Regions from separate parts of the Bacillus sp. FSL K6-3431 genome, predicted to be linked through region 3. Evidence: predicted binding sites of a transcription regulator. Region 3 holds the regulator's gene; each other region holds the start of a gene.
The links. Region 3 encodes LexA, which represses DNA repair genes until DNA is damaged. Its sites were predicted from a motif close to CGAACATATGTTCG; they were not measured.
Positions count from the first base shown of each region.

Region 1: a site for LexA is predicted at 1,863-1,876, ahead of MHB53_RS07600 (YolD-like family protein). Genes of this name have one in related genera too.
Region 2: a site for LexA is predicted at 2,055-2,068, ahead of uvrB (excinuclease ABC subunit UvrB). Genes of this name have one in related genera too.

Region 1 is NZ_JBBOCT010000001.1:1,506,371-1,510,573, forward strand. Features, by position in the region: gene MHB53_RS07590 (helix-turn-helix domain-containing protein) at 1-204, opposite strand, end outside; gene MHB53_RS07595 (hypothetical protein) at 547-1,167, shown strand; gene MHB53_RS07600 (YolD-like family protein) at 1,521-1,823, opposite strand; gene MHB53_RS07605 (hypothetical protein) at 1,932-2,309, shown strand; gene MHB53_RS07610 (aspartate/glutamate racemase family protein) at 2,876-3,568, shown strand; gene MHB53_RS07615 (hypothetical protein) at 3,706-4,038, opposite strand; gene MHB53_RS07620 (undecaprenyl-diphosphatase) at 4,173-4,203, shown strand, end outside.
Region 2 is NZ_JBBOCT010000001.1:2,096,002-2,100,204, forward strand. Features, by position in the region: gene uvrB (excinuclease ABC subunit UvrB) at 1-1,922, opposite strand, end outside; gene MHB53_RS10840 (DUF2164 family protein) at 2,098-2,340, opposite strand; gene MHB53_RS10845 (hypothetical protein) at 2,355-2,582, opposite strand; gene MHB53_RS10850 (RNA polymerase sigma factor) at 2,566-3,105, opposite strand; gene MHB53_RS10855 (hypothetical protein) at 3,089-3,466, opposite strand; gene MHB53_RS10860 (CsbA family protein) at 3,759-3,998, opposite strand; gene MHB53_RS10865 (HD domain-containing protein) at 4,077-4,203, opposite strand, start outside.
Region 3 is NZ_JBBOCT010000001.1:1,000,276-1,004,478, forward strand. Features, by position in the region: gene MHB53_RS05075 (DUF896 domain-containing protein) at 267-500, opposite strand; gene MHB53_RS05080 (YneB family resolvase-like protein) at 613-1,281, opposite strand; gene yneA (cell division suppressor protein YneA) at 1,297-1,629, opposite strand; gene lexA (transcriptional repressor LexA) at 1,788-2,411, shown strand; gene spoIIP (stage II sporulation protein P) at 2,453-3,535, opposite strand.

The DNA.
Region 1 (4,203 bases), 510 kb from region 3:
ATCGATGTAGCCCGCTTCCTTCAACGTTAGTAAAGAACGTCTTGCAACTCGCTCGCTACACCGTGACTTCTTCGCTATTGTTTCGACGTTAGGATACGAGTCTTTCGAATTGTTGTCCGCGTACATACATAGAACGGCGTAAACCGCGATGTCTACCGGCTTTGTGAGGAGCGTATCATTGTCGACTATATCGCGAGTCATCATGAAAAACTTACGCTTGCGAAAGTCGATTACTGTTCGATTGTTTTCATCCGCCAAATTACCGCCTCCCTTTCCGCCCTCTTACTACCTCTATCGAATAGGAATCCAAAGTGGATAGTTATTTCGCAAATTCTTTTATTTCGTCCTTACTCTATATGCCCAGACGAATTTAAAAAGTGGGACATTTATTTCGTAAATTCTTTTTCGCCTTATACTTAACTACCCAAAACGAAAACGTAATCTGCGACATTTTCCCAAAATTAATTTAAAAACTTTCATAATCCACTGAAATATATACGGAAATACGGTAATATGGACCTATATAGGAAGAAGGAGGTTTTTCTGTTGTTATACGGATTGTTTGTTGTGGGATTAATCGTAATGATTGCCGGCATTGTGCTCACCGTTAAGAAGTTCGATAAGAAGATCGCTTTACCTGTATTACTAGGCGGATTATTACTGATGTTCAGCACGGCACCTTTTATCGATGTAGAGGACGAAGTCAAAGAAGCCGGTACGGAAGTTACGATCAAGCCGGACGCCCCCGCTGAAGAAAAGTCGAAGGAATTAACGCTGGACGAAAAGGTTTCCGAAATTATCCACGCTGAGCTAGGTGAAAAGGCGAACACGAAAAAGCCGCGTATTGAGAAGGTGGACGTTTATGCAGACGTAGTAAACATATGGCTTAATGCCGATGAGAACTTGTCCGTCAATATGACGAGGAAAAATATGTGGCGCGATACTTTCGATTTACTCGAAGAATTGGCGGCTATTAACGATGTCGAACTATACTCGTTCATATGGAAGTTTCCGTTAGTTGATACGAAAGGAAATAAAACGGACGCTAAAGTAATGTCGCTCGATTTTCCGAGGGAAACTTTCGAAGACATCGACTTTGAAAACGTAGATTATAATAATGCTCCGGATATTGCCGATAATTACTTCGTACATAAAGCGTTAGAATAGACGAAAAGCCCGGCGCTTAATTGCGCAGGGTGGCGTAATGCTTTCTTGCAAGGTGACGGTGCTATGCGCTATAATCGAAATAACGACAATGACATATCGCAAGACTTAACGTAATAAGACAACGTTTGACATAGCGTAGACTTTCCGATTACCTACCGTACACCTTGACAGGGTGGAGGTCATGGGTTCGAGCCCCTTCGGAATCATACCGTAAAACATAGAGCCACAACAGTTCTAGGGTTTTTTTTTCCGTCAACAACTGCATTTTTTGCTGTTGTTGACGAACTGTTGACGATTTACTATTTCCGTACTTAAAACAGAATTTACGTTCGCATAATTACATAAACAATAAACTAGTCCCCGCTCTCACGAACGGGGATTTTTCTTATTGCACAAACAATAATATTAACACTTATTTTAATATGATCAATCTCTCCTGTATCAAGATCGATCATTTTGGTTCCTGCGTTCATTCCTGTAATTATACCTGTGAATTTTTCATGTTTCCTATTTCGAAATGTAGTTATAGTGATTGTTGATTCAAATTCATATGCTTCTGAAATCCTCTCTCCAATTTCAATATAATCTTCTTCTGTAAGTTTCGGAGTCGCTTTTGATTCTTTCCTCGCTTTCTTCGGCTTTGGTACAGCTAACATTATTATCATCCTCCTAAAACATTTGTTCTCATTGTATTACGAACGTTCGTTCTTGTCAAAAATATGTTTTTTGGTTAAGATAAGAGAAATATTAAATCAGGAGGATGAATGATGATACCTGATCATGATAGGGAGATACTGAGTAAAGCAGTTTGTTTACCCTTTCTAATAAAAGTATTACAACGGGATTTGAAAGTGGTCGAGGTTAATCCTTTTAAATTTAAAGGCCCTTATATGGTTGTAATAGAGGAATTAATGAAGGTAATAAAAAAGGATCTAGCTGAGGTAAAGAGATATTTGTACAAAAATAATATAAAGATTGTTTATGTCGGCAAAGACGAAACGTCTACAAATTATTTATTTTTATACAATGGCTTTGAGGAAAAGACAAATTATTTTAATCCTCATTTAGGGAATAAGGTTGAGGAGATGTTGAGGGAATATATGAATGGTGGACAAAGCAAAAATAGCGACCCGTCCATATAAATGGATAGGTCGATTTAGCTTTTAATTTAAGCCCGGTCAACGCCGGCCTATTTTTAATTACCATTTAATATCTTCGTGTCTATGTCTACGCTCTCTGCACTTACAGTCAAAATCTCGGTCTCGATCACGATCACGGTCACAACAATGCTTGCGCTCGCGCCTTTCTTCACGACACTCACATATCAATCTACGCCGACTTCTTTCATTTTCAAAGCACATACTCTACACCTCCTTTATAACTATTAAGGTCGACCTTAATAATAATATATTGGAAAATGTCGAATTTGATTGTACAAACTGTCTGAGAAAAGCGAGGATTTTTTATTTTATGCAATAAAAAAAGCCCCCTCAGTTATGAGGAGGCTATAGGGAAAGTGGAAACCAAGGATACATATATTATTACTTATACTATGTTTCTTATACCTGTCCAGGCTATTTTTAAGAGACAATAATGTGTAAAAATATCTTTGTTCAACTAACGTTTGTTTAATAAGAAAGATACTGTACAATGTCTATTAAATTCATATATAATTTTCAGTATATTTCAAATGGAAAGGGGAATATTTATGAAAACTATTGGCCTTATTGGTGGAATGAGTTGGGAGTCCTCGTTAGAATATTATCGTATTATTAACGAAGAAGTGAAAACCAAATTGGGAGGATTGCATTCAGCCAAGTGCATTTTATATAGCGTGGATTTTGAAGAAATCGAACGCTATCAAGCTGAAGGTGATTGGGAAAGTTCTGGTAAATTATTAGGCGATGTTGCTCAGTCTTTGGAAAAGGCAGGTGCAGAAATTATTGTAATTTGTACAAATACGATGCATAAGGTGATTAGATATATTGAAGAAAAAGTTAGCTTACCAATTTTACACATTGCTGATTCAACAGCAAATCAAATTCAAAAGTCCGAAATAAGTACGGTTGGTTTACTTGGTACTCAATATACGATGGAGCAAGACTTTTATAAAACACGAATTGAATTTAATGGTATTAAGGTTTTGATACCAAATGATGAGGATAGAAAAGTTATAAATAAAGTAATTTATGAAGAGTTATGTTTAGGGGAAATTCAACAATCATCAAGGGATTATTACAAAAAGGTTATCAAGAGGTTAATTGATGATGGAGCTGAAGGAATAATATTAGGTTGCACAGAAATTGGATTATTAGTAAAACCAGAGGATTCAGAAGTGCCATTATTTGATACAACAGTAATACATGCCATTGAATCTGTTAATATGGCATTAGAAAAATAATTTGATTAGACACTGTACTTCGATCCGAGGTACATTACTTTTTTCTTCATCAACGGGTGCTTTAGTTCAATAAGAAGAGACCGCCAATTACAAGCAAAAAAAGCGACCCATCCACATAATGGATAGGCCGCTTCGTCTTATCTTCTTAGTATATTTAACAAAGTTGCGTTCTGCTTTGCTGTACCTGTGTAGTTTTTAATACCAAGCTTAGCAGCTAGCTTAGCTCGATTATTAAAGCCTGAATCCTGCCCGATTGAATTTAGGTAATCGACCACACTTGTAGTCTTCTGATTACCTTTCGGCTTATTGACAACCACCCCGCCTTTTAGTTTATTCAAGAGAAAAGTATTTTGAACAGTAGTACCTTTATAGTTTTTTAATGCCATTTTTGGCAGTAACTCTTTGCGGTTAGCTATACTTGAATCTACACCGATTGATTTTAAATAATCGACAATACTGTTTGTTTTCATGTCACCTTTTTGGGCTACGAATTTGTGTCTTATTTATATCTTACAAAACTGAAAGGAAATTGTAAGGAAAACCAATTTTCCACTTCAAATTTAACAAATATACTTTTCTCAGAACACCTAAGGAGGAAAGTGTTATGAGTATACCTGACATTAATGTCGATTTGT
Region 2 (4,203 bases), 1.1 Mb from region 3:
TCAAGCGCTTTTGCAGCTTCCTTCATTTCTTTCTCCATCGAAGATATTAGTTTTTCTCTTTCTTTTTTCGTATATTTCTTAGGTTTCCCTTGTGTCGTATATTCAGACCCATCTTCTGCAGCAACGGTCGCTCTAATAACATCACGAACTTCTTTTTGAATGGTCATTGGTGTGATGCCGTGTTCAATATTATAAGCTTCCTGAATGGACCTACGTCGTTTCGTTTCGCTTATCGCCTTTATCATTGAATCTGTCATTTTATCTGCGTACATAATAACTTGACCATTTGCATTCCGTGCAGCCCTTCCGCTCGTTTGGATAAGAGAGCGCTCTGAACGTAAGAAACCTTCCTTATCAGCATCTAAAATTGCCACGAGAGATACTTCAGGAATATCCAATCCTTCTCTTAAAAGGTTAATACCAACAAGTACATCATAGTGACCAAGTCGCAAATCTCTAATGATTTCAATTCTCTCCAGTGTTTTAATGTCTGAATGTAAATACTGGACCTTTATTCCGACCTCTTTTAAATAATCCGTTAAATCCTCAGACATCCGTTTCGTCAGTGTGGTGATTAATACGCGCTCATTACGTGATATTCTTTCATTAATTTCTCCCAATAAATCATCAATCTGACCTTCGATCGGACGGATATCAATTACTGGATCAAGCAAGCCCGTAGGACGAATAATTTGTTGAACCATATCTGGTGTATGTTCAAGCTCAAAGGGACCAGGCGTGGCAGACACAAACATAATTTGATTAATATGTTTCTGAAACTCCTCAAATTTTAACGGTCGGTTATCAAGTGCTGATGGCAATCGGAAACCATGGTCGACAAGTACCTGTTTCCGCGCTTGGTCCCCATTATACATTCCACGAATTTGTGGTAACGTTGCATGTGACTCGTCTACAACGATTTGAAAGTCGTCTGGAAAATAATCTAATAATGTATATGGAGTGGCCCCGGCTGGTCTTAATGTTAAATGTCTCGAATAGTTCTCAATGCCTGAACAAAAACCCATTTCTCTCATCATTTCTAAATCATAACGCGTTCTTTGTTCCAAGCGTTGTGCTTCCAATATTTTATTGTTTTCGCGCATGATAAGAAGTTGTTCATCCAGTTCCTTTTCAATATTTTCAATCGCAACTTTCAATTTATCTTCACGTGTAACGAAGTGAGATGCCGGGAAAATAGCAACATGTTCACGTTCACCCATTACTTCACCCGTTAGCGCATCTACTTCCCTTATTCGGTCAATATCATCTCCGAAAAATTCTACACGAATACATTGTTCATCACGAGAAACTGGAAATATTTCTACTACATCTCCACGAACACGAAAAGTCCCGCGTTGAAAATCAATGTCATTGCGGGCATATTGAATATCTACCAACTTTCTTAGTAGCTGGTTCCGTTCAATCTCCATTCCCGTCCGGATGGAAAGAACATGTTCTCTATATTCTTCTGGAGAACCAAGACCATAAATGCATGAAACACTAGCGATTACAATTACATCTCTGCGCTCAAACAAAGAAGATGTTGCAGAGTGACGTAATTTATCTATTTCATCATTAATACTGGCATCTTTTTCAATAAATGTGTCTGTCTGCGGTACATAGGCCTCAGGTTGGTAATAGTCGTAATAGCTGACAAAGTACTCCACAGCATTATTCGGAAAGAATTCCTTGAACTCACTATACAATTGTCCAGCAAGCGTTTTGTTATGTGCGATAACAATCGTCGGCTTATTTATATCTGTAATTACATTAGAAATCGTAAATGTCTTCCCAGTTCCTGTAGCCCCAAGCAAAGTCTGATATTTACGTCCTTCGTTTAAGCCTTCAATCAGCTGCTTAATTGCTCTCGGCTGATCGCCAGCAGGCTGGTAACGTGATACAAGTTCAAATTGATTTTCCAAGCGGACAGCCTCCTATATATTTCTTTCTATTTCGAAATAAACCATCTATATACATCCTTGGTAAGTCGATTATTTTATAAACGTCTTTATACTTATTTTACCACAAAGGACATAGATAAAACCACCAAAAGACGAACAAACTTTCGGTGGTTTTTTTATGGCATAGTTATAAAGTTTAATTTTGCCTCTCAAGTGCATATAAATCTTCTTCCAACGTCTGCATTCGCTGTTCCGCAATTTCACGCGCATCACGAATAGCTTCATTATAAAATACAGGCCCAAGCCTATCCTTAATAAAATCAAAACATATTTCTGCGGCGATTTCTCCAATCTCCTCTCCACGTTCTTCAAGAAAATAGGTTTGAATTTCACCGATCATTTGTCTTTTCTTTTCTGCTGATAGCTTTGGCATTAACATATACATTGCTCCTTTTATAAAAAAAATAGCGGTAAAATGGATGCGATGGTAATAAAAATCGGGAGAAGTTGCATGAGTACCATTCCTTTTCTAGTTAACTTAAAATTAGTAGTCGGAAATGGTACTTCTTCGAACAACCAATTTGCCAGTCTTTCGATCCGGGATTTTCTTATCGGGAATTCTGGGACATCGACATGGAATCCTTTCAGTTTTTCATACAATTTTTCATCCTGATTCTTCATCATTTTCCACCTCTAAATCTGCTTTCAGTTTCTTCAACGCATGGTGTAACCTCGACTTTACAGTGCCAACTGGTATCCCTAATATTCTTGCAGTTTCTCTTTGTGTCAAATCATGATAAAACGATAGAATAATAACAGCCCTCTGTTCATCTGACAATGATTGAACAGCTTTTTGAACCAAAAGTTTTTCTTCCAACGCGAAGGTATGCGGGCTTTCGGCAGCTAAAAATGGTAGTATTGCCTTGAATTTTTGACGCCTCTTTAATTTTGTCATCATTGTATTATAAGCAATTTGAAAAAGATATGTTTTAAAATTCCCTTTTTCTGGAATGTAAAGATAATTTTTCTTCAGCAGTTTTTCGAATGTATCTTGGACAATATCAATGCTAAATTGACGATCATTAGAGTAGCGGTATACAAATCGATATATTTGATCTTTGTACATGAGATAAATTGCGTCGATCGATTGCAAACTACCATTTGAATCCACCTTAATATATGCATTATTATTCTTGTAACTCATTTGGCCACCGCTCTTTTATTCCCCTGAAGACATAGGTGAGTTTTGTAATCAGCCATATAAAAGTAATTAAACTAAACACAAAAGTTTGATGGATGAAATATTGGATGATCGGACTATTAATCGTATCACCTCTCAACAAAAAAATGAGTAATCCTGTTATATTGAAAAATGTATAAACGGCAGAAAACACTATGATCGTGTCCCACCTAGTCCAACGAAAATATATATCGGTTTTCGTAAAGTCAATCTTTCCCCATTGATCACGGATAACCTTTTTATTCATCGGAACGATGACCAAAGCAAAAATAAAACCAACCACACCAGCAACAATGCTACTAATAACCCAGCCTATAATCGGCATTTCCAACACCTTCCTCCACTTCTATTTACTAAGTTATACTATTAGCAAGGGGAAATGGTTCATTTATAAAGTGCTTTTTATATCCGATAGCCGTTAAAACAAATGAAAGCGCCAGTTTAGCGATGTATAAACTACGCACAGGAAATGGAAGTTTTAGACTAGGAGCTACTATTGGTACAAGACAAACGAAACATGTTAGGCCTTTATGAACCGATTTTGACTTATTGATGTTTGCTGACGCTGAGATACCCGTCTTTTTAAAAAAATGCCCCATGATACAGATTCAATCTGCTCATGAAGCACTTTTGTTTTTTCTCTTCCTTTTCATTTCATTAACAAAATACAGTCCAATCGTAAGCGATGCAGCTTCAATCACAATTAACCACCACATATTGATATATCCTTTGTAGGCAGATACTAAGATTAATGCTACAGTGAGCAAAAAGCCGACAATCTGACTATAGGTAATTCTTGTAAAAAAGATAATTAGTAATGCAGGTAAGAATATTGCAGATAATACTTTGTCAATCATTTCTTACACCTCGATCTTCTATCTCACTTCCATCTTATCAAAATTATTAGAAGGTATTAATACTTTTTTCAAATTCGCTTAGTTTTCACTACTTTCCGAAATCATTTTATGCGTAATGACCGTTAGTTCACTTTGTTCTATAAACCGTTCTTGAAGCATATCTGGTAAAATATAGTCTAAAAAATACTTAACGCACGTCATATCT
Region 3 (4,203 bases):
AATTTTCATGTAATTATTTGTATGAGAACCATACAAATTACCTCCGCTTTGTCTCCATTTCATTGTGACTCACTTCAGTATTTTTTGTTCTTCTAGTACAGATAAGAAAGTTGTTAATAAACGATGTTGGTATATGTTATTTCAGACTTTTACCATGAATATCGCTGTGTAGACATCTTGAATCCAGACAAAGATAAGAATTTCTTACCAATCTCGTATCTATAAACACCACTTATAGCCTTACAAAAAAAACCGGGAATTCCGGTTTAGTGTAATTTCTTTATTCCCTGTAACTTTTTCACTTTATCTGGAGTTACATCTTCGCCATTCGCATCATATACACGTACATTTTCAATTGTTTGTGTCATGGAAGCACGAAAGGTTTTCAAATATTCTGCCCTTAACTTTGATTGTTCTTTCGCCTCAGAGGATGTTAACTTTTGTGTTTTTGCTTTTTTGGCTAGCTCATTAATTCTAGCCAGTTTTTCTTTTGGCAACATCTTTAAAACTCCTTTTACGATTACATTTGGTCAAGAGCCAAACCCAATCGATATGTCATTAATTAAAACAAATATACTAAAAAAGAAGACAGACATCAAATCATCTATCTTCTCATGAACTATTTGTATTTCCAATCTGTTCTGTTTCAAGCGTATACTCTTGAAATCTTCTATGTACGGTAGCTTTAGATACATCATATCCAAAACCTCTCATCGTCGCCGCGATTTCTGCAAACGTAAGACCATTTTTTCGGAAGCGAATTATTTCCTCCAAGGGGACATCCTTTCGATCTCTCCCCTCAACATTTCCTTTGTTTTTTAAATTTTTTTCAGGGCGGTATCCCCGTGCTATCGCACGCTTCATTCCCTTTTTAATTTTAAAATTATGGAGCTTTCGCTGATGCTCTTCAACCATACTTATTATGTCAAGAACCATTGAATCTGTTTCAGAAATCTCAAGTTCACCATGGTGAGAAAAACTATATAATTTCACGCCTGCCTTCATTAAGCAATGTAACAATGCGATTCTTGCATTCCCTCTACCAAGTCTTGTTTCATCTTGGATAAGAATCGCATCGATATTTTCTTTTTGAATTTTTTCCAACATTATCAATACGCCCGGTCGATCTAACTCGTAGCCGCTAAACCGATCGCAAATAACTGAATCGACTTCTAAATTCCATTTATTCGCCGCTTCCAAAAGTTCTTCCTCTTGCCTTATTAGGGATGTTTCCTGTGTTTCTTTCTCTGTACTAACGCGGCAATAAATAATTGCTTTCACTTTTGTTCCACATCCTTATTCTGTTTGAATAACAAATTGTCTTTCATGATTATCTAAGTTATCTAATTTTTCATTTGGTGTTGGCACCTTTAACTGCTCTCCACTTTTTATTAACTTATGTTTTAATTCATTCTTCTCTTCTAACATATTAACAAATTCTGAAGTGGTCACACCTAAATTATGAGCGTATCTCTCAGAAATTGACCATAGTGATTCTCCATCTTGAACAGTAATGATAACATACTCATTTGTATTACTATTTGAACTAAAAATAACATAGATTCCCATCACAAAAGTTAAAATAAATAAGATTATAGCAAAAGAATACTTTTTCCATATATAATTCATCCTATATCCCTCTTTCGAATGTTTGTTCTGTTTGTTAACATTAGTATAAATCGAACACATGTTTGAAGTCAACACTTTTTCGAACTTATGTTTGTATGCGGGCATTTTCCGTGATATAATACAGTTAAAATATATATAAAAAATGGAGCGTGAAAATAATGTTGAAAATATCAAAACGACAACAGGATATTTTAGACTTCATTAAATTAGAGGTTAAATCAAAAGGATATCCACCATCTGTTCGTGAAATCGGTGAGGCAGTCGGACTTGCTTCAAGCTCTACAGTTCATGGACATTTATCCAGGCTTGAAAGCAAAGGCTTCATTAGAAGAGATCCGACTAAGCCCCGTGCAATAGAGATTCTCAAAATAGATGAAGATCATATTCCACGTCAAAATACGGTTAATGTCCCTCTTGTAGGTAAAGTTACTGCAGGTTTACCTATTTCTGCAATCGAAAATATTGAAGAATATTTTCCACTTCCAGAACAATTGGTGCCTACTGATGAACATGTGTTTATGCTAGAAATTGTCGGCGAAAGTATGATCGAAGCTGGGATATTAAATGGCGACTATGTGATTGTTCGACAACAACAAACAGCTAATAATGGAGAAATCGTTGTTGCAATGACAGAAGAAAATGAAGCAACAGTAAAAAGATTTTTTAAAGAAAAAGACTATTTCCGACTGCAACCAGAGAATTCCAATATGGAGCCGATTATTTTACATGAAGTTTCTATTCTTGGAAAAGTAATTGGTTTGTATCGCCAAGTTATTCATTAAAAAGCTAACGGAGCCTTTGCATCAATTAAGATGTCAAGGCTTTATTTTGTTTTACTTGCTTCTACTGAATCCTCCCAGTAATATTCACTTACGATTTCTGCAAGCACATCTACTGTGCGATTTAATTCTTCAAGATTATTATCAATACCACCGATTTCTATCACCAAAGATTTACCAGCTAAATCTTGATTATAGATTCCATTGTTAAAATTATCTCTGGGTTTTTCATACACTCCTCTTGAAAGATTTGGATATTTTGCTTTTATCATGTTGTGAAGCTTACCAGCAAACTTTAGATTTTTTTCATAGTTTGGATGCCCTAACCCTACAACAAAAAAGAGTTTTGCAAACTTCTGACCGTTAATTGTGGCAGTTGTAACATCCTTTCTTTGTGAATCCCGATGAATATCGAAAATAAGTTCAACTTTTTTATTTTGATTCATCGCTTCTGTAACTAGTTCACGTGATACTGAATATGACTGATAGTACTTCATGTTCCTTTGTTTAAGTATTCCTTCTACATCCGTTGTGTCTACTAAAGTCTTTATTCCTTTTTCTTCTAATTTTTGACCTAGTCTTTTTCCTAGTAATGTCACATTTTTTTCTTTATCTGATGCTTGATCCCCTTGTAACATTGGCAAATATGATTCCCGAGTATGTGAATGATAAATATAAGCTGTAAAGTCCTTTGTTTGATTCTTTGCTTCTTCCTTTGGCTCCTCCACTTTTGTTTCACTTTTCTCTTCTTTACCAAAATCTGCTGGAGGGGGCGACTCAATCGGCAAATTAGTAAAATCTGTCCCTTCTCCTGCTATAAGTATTTTAGGACTAGCTGCATATAAACCTGGGATTTCACTAATCAGAAATGTCTTCATATCATTCAAATTAATATTCGTCAGTAATGCCAATGCATCCTTACCAAGAGACCGTTTCTGTGAATACGGCAAAACAGATTGGAGTGAATGATTTTCAAGTGACATAATATATAGAAATGACATCGTTCTTGAATCATCGTTCCCTATGAATGATAAGTAACTTATTTTCAAACTGGAAAAAGCTATGATGGATATTAAACAGAAAATAGCTATGATGGATAGCATAGATCTTGCAGCAATTTTTAGCATCGGCTTCAATCCTTAGTGTGAATGTAGTTATTATTCATTTATATGAAACAAATAATAGACTATGAGTAATTTTCAATAAAATTTTTGCTAGAGTTGATGATCTTTTCTTTCATACAAAAAACCTCTATATAAGTTTATAGAGGGCATTTATCGCTACAAATCTACTAAGATATGGAATAAAGAATAATAGATATTATTATCGAGATTTTTGGAAGGCACTTGATAAGGCACTTCCATTTGTCAAAAACAGTAACCTGAAATTATTACATACCTGCTGCTTTGACGCTCTATTGTTCACTACCTCCGTATTTTTGCTACCACAATAGATAGGTCAACCTTTCAGACATATAGTTTCCATATATATTTGTTAAAACCATAAATTCAATTCAAAAAAGTATTTGATAAAATTCATAATAGACAGTCAGTGCAGTGAAATGGAGAACACAAATAAAGAAATTCTGGAATATTAAAGGAAAAAGAAACTGCGTTTATTACCGGGAGGCTAGACTAGCAACACATAATTTAAGCGAAATGTTGGTCATATTTTGCATCAACACAGATGTAGGAGTCTCAGTTACTAACGAAGGAGAGTTTACTATAATATACATTTGATCGTTATCATAGAAATTACAAAAAAAGATGCCAAAGTAGAATTAATCTTTAACATC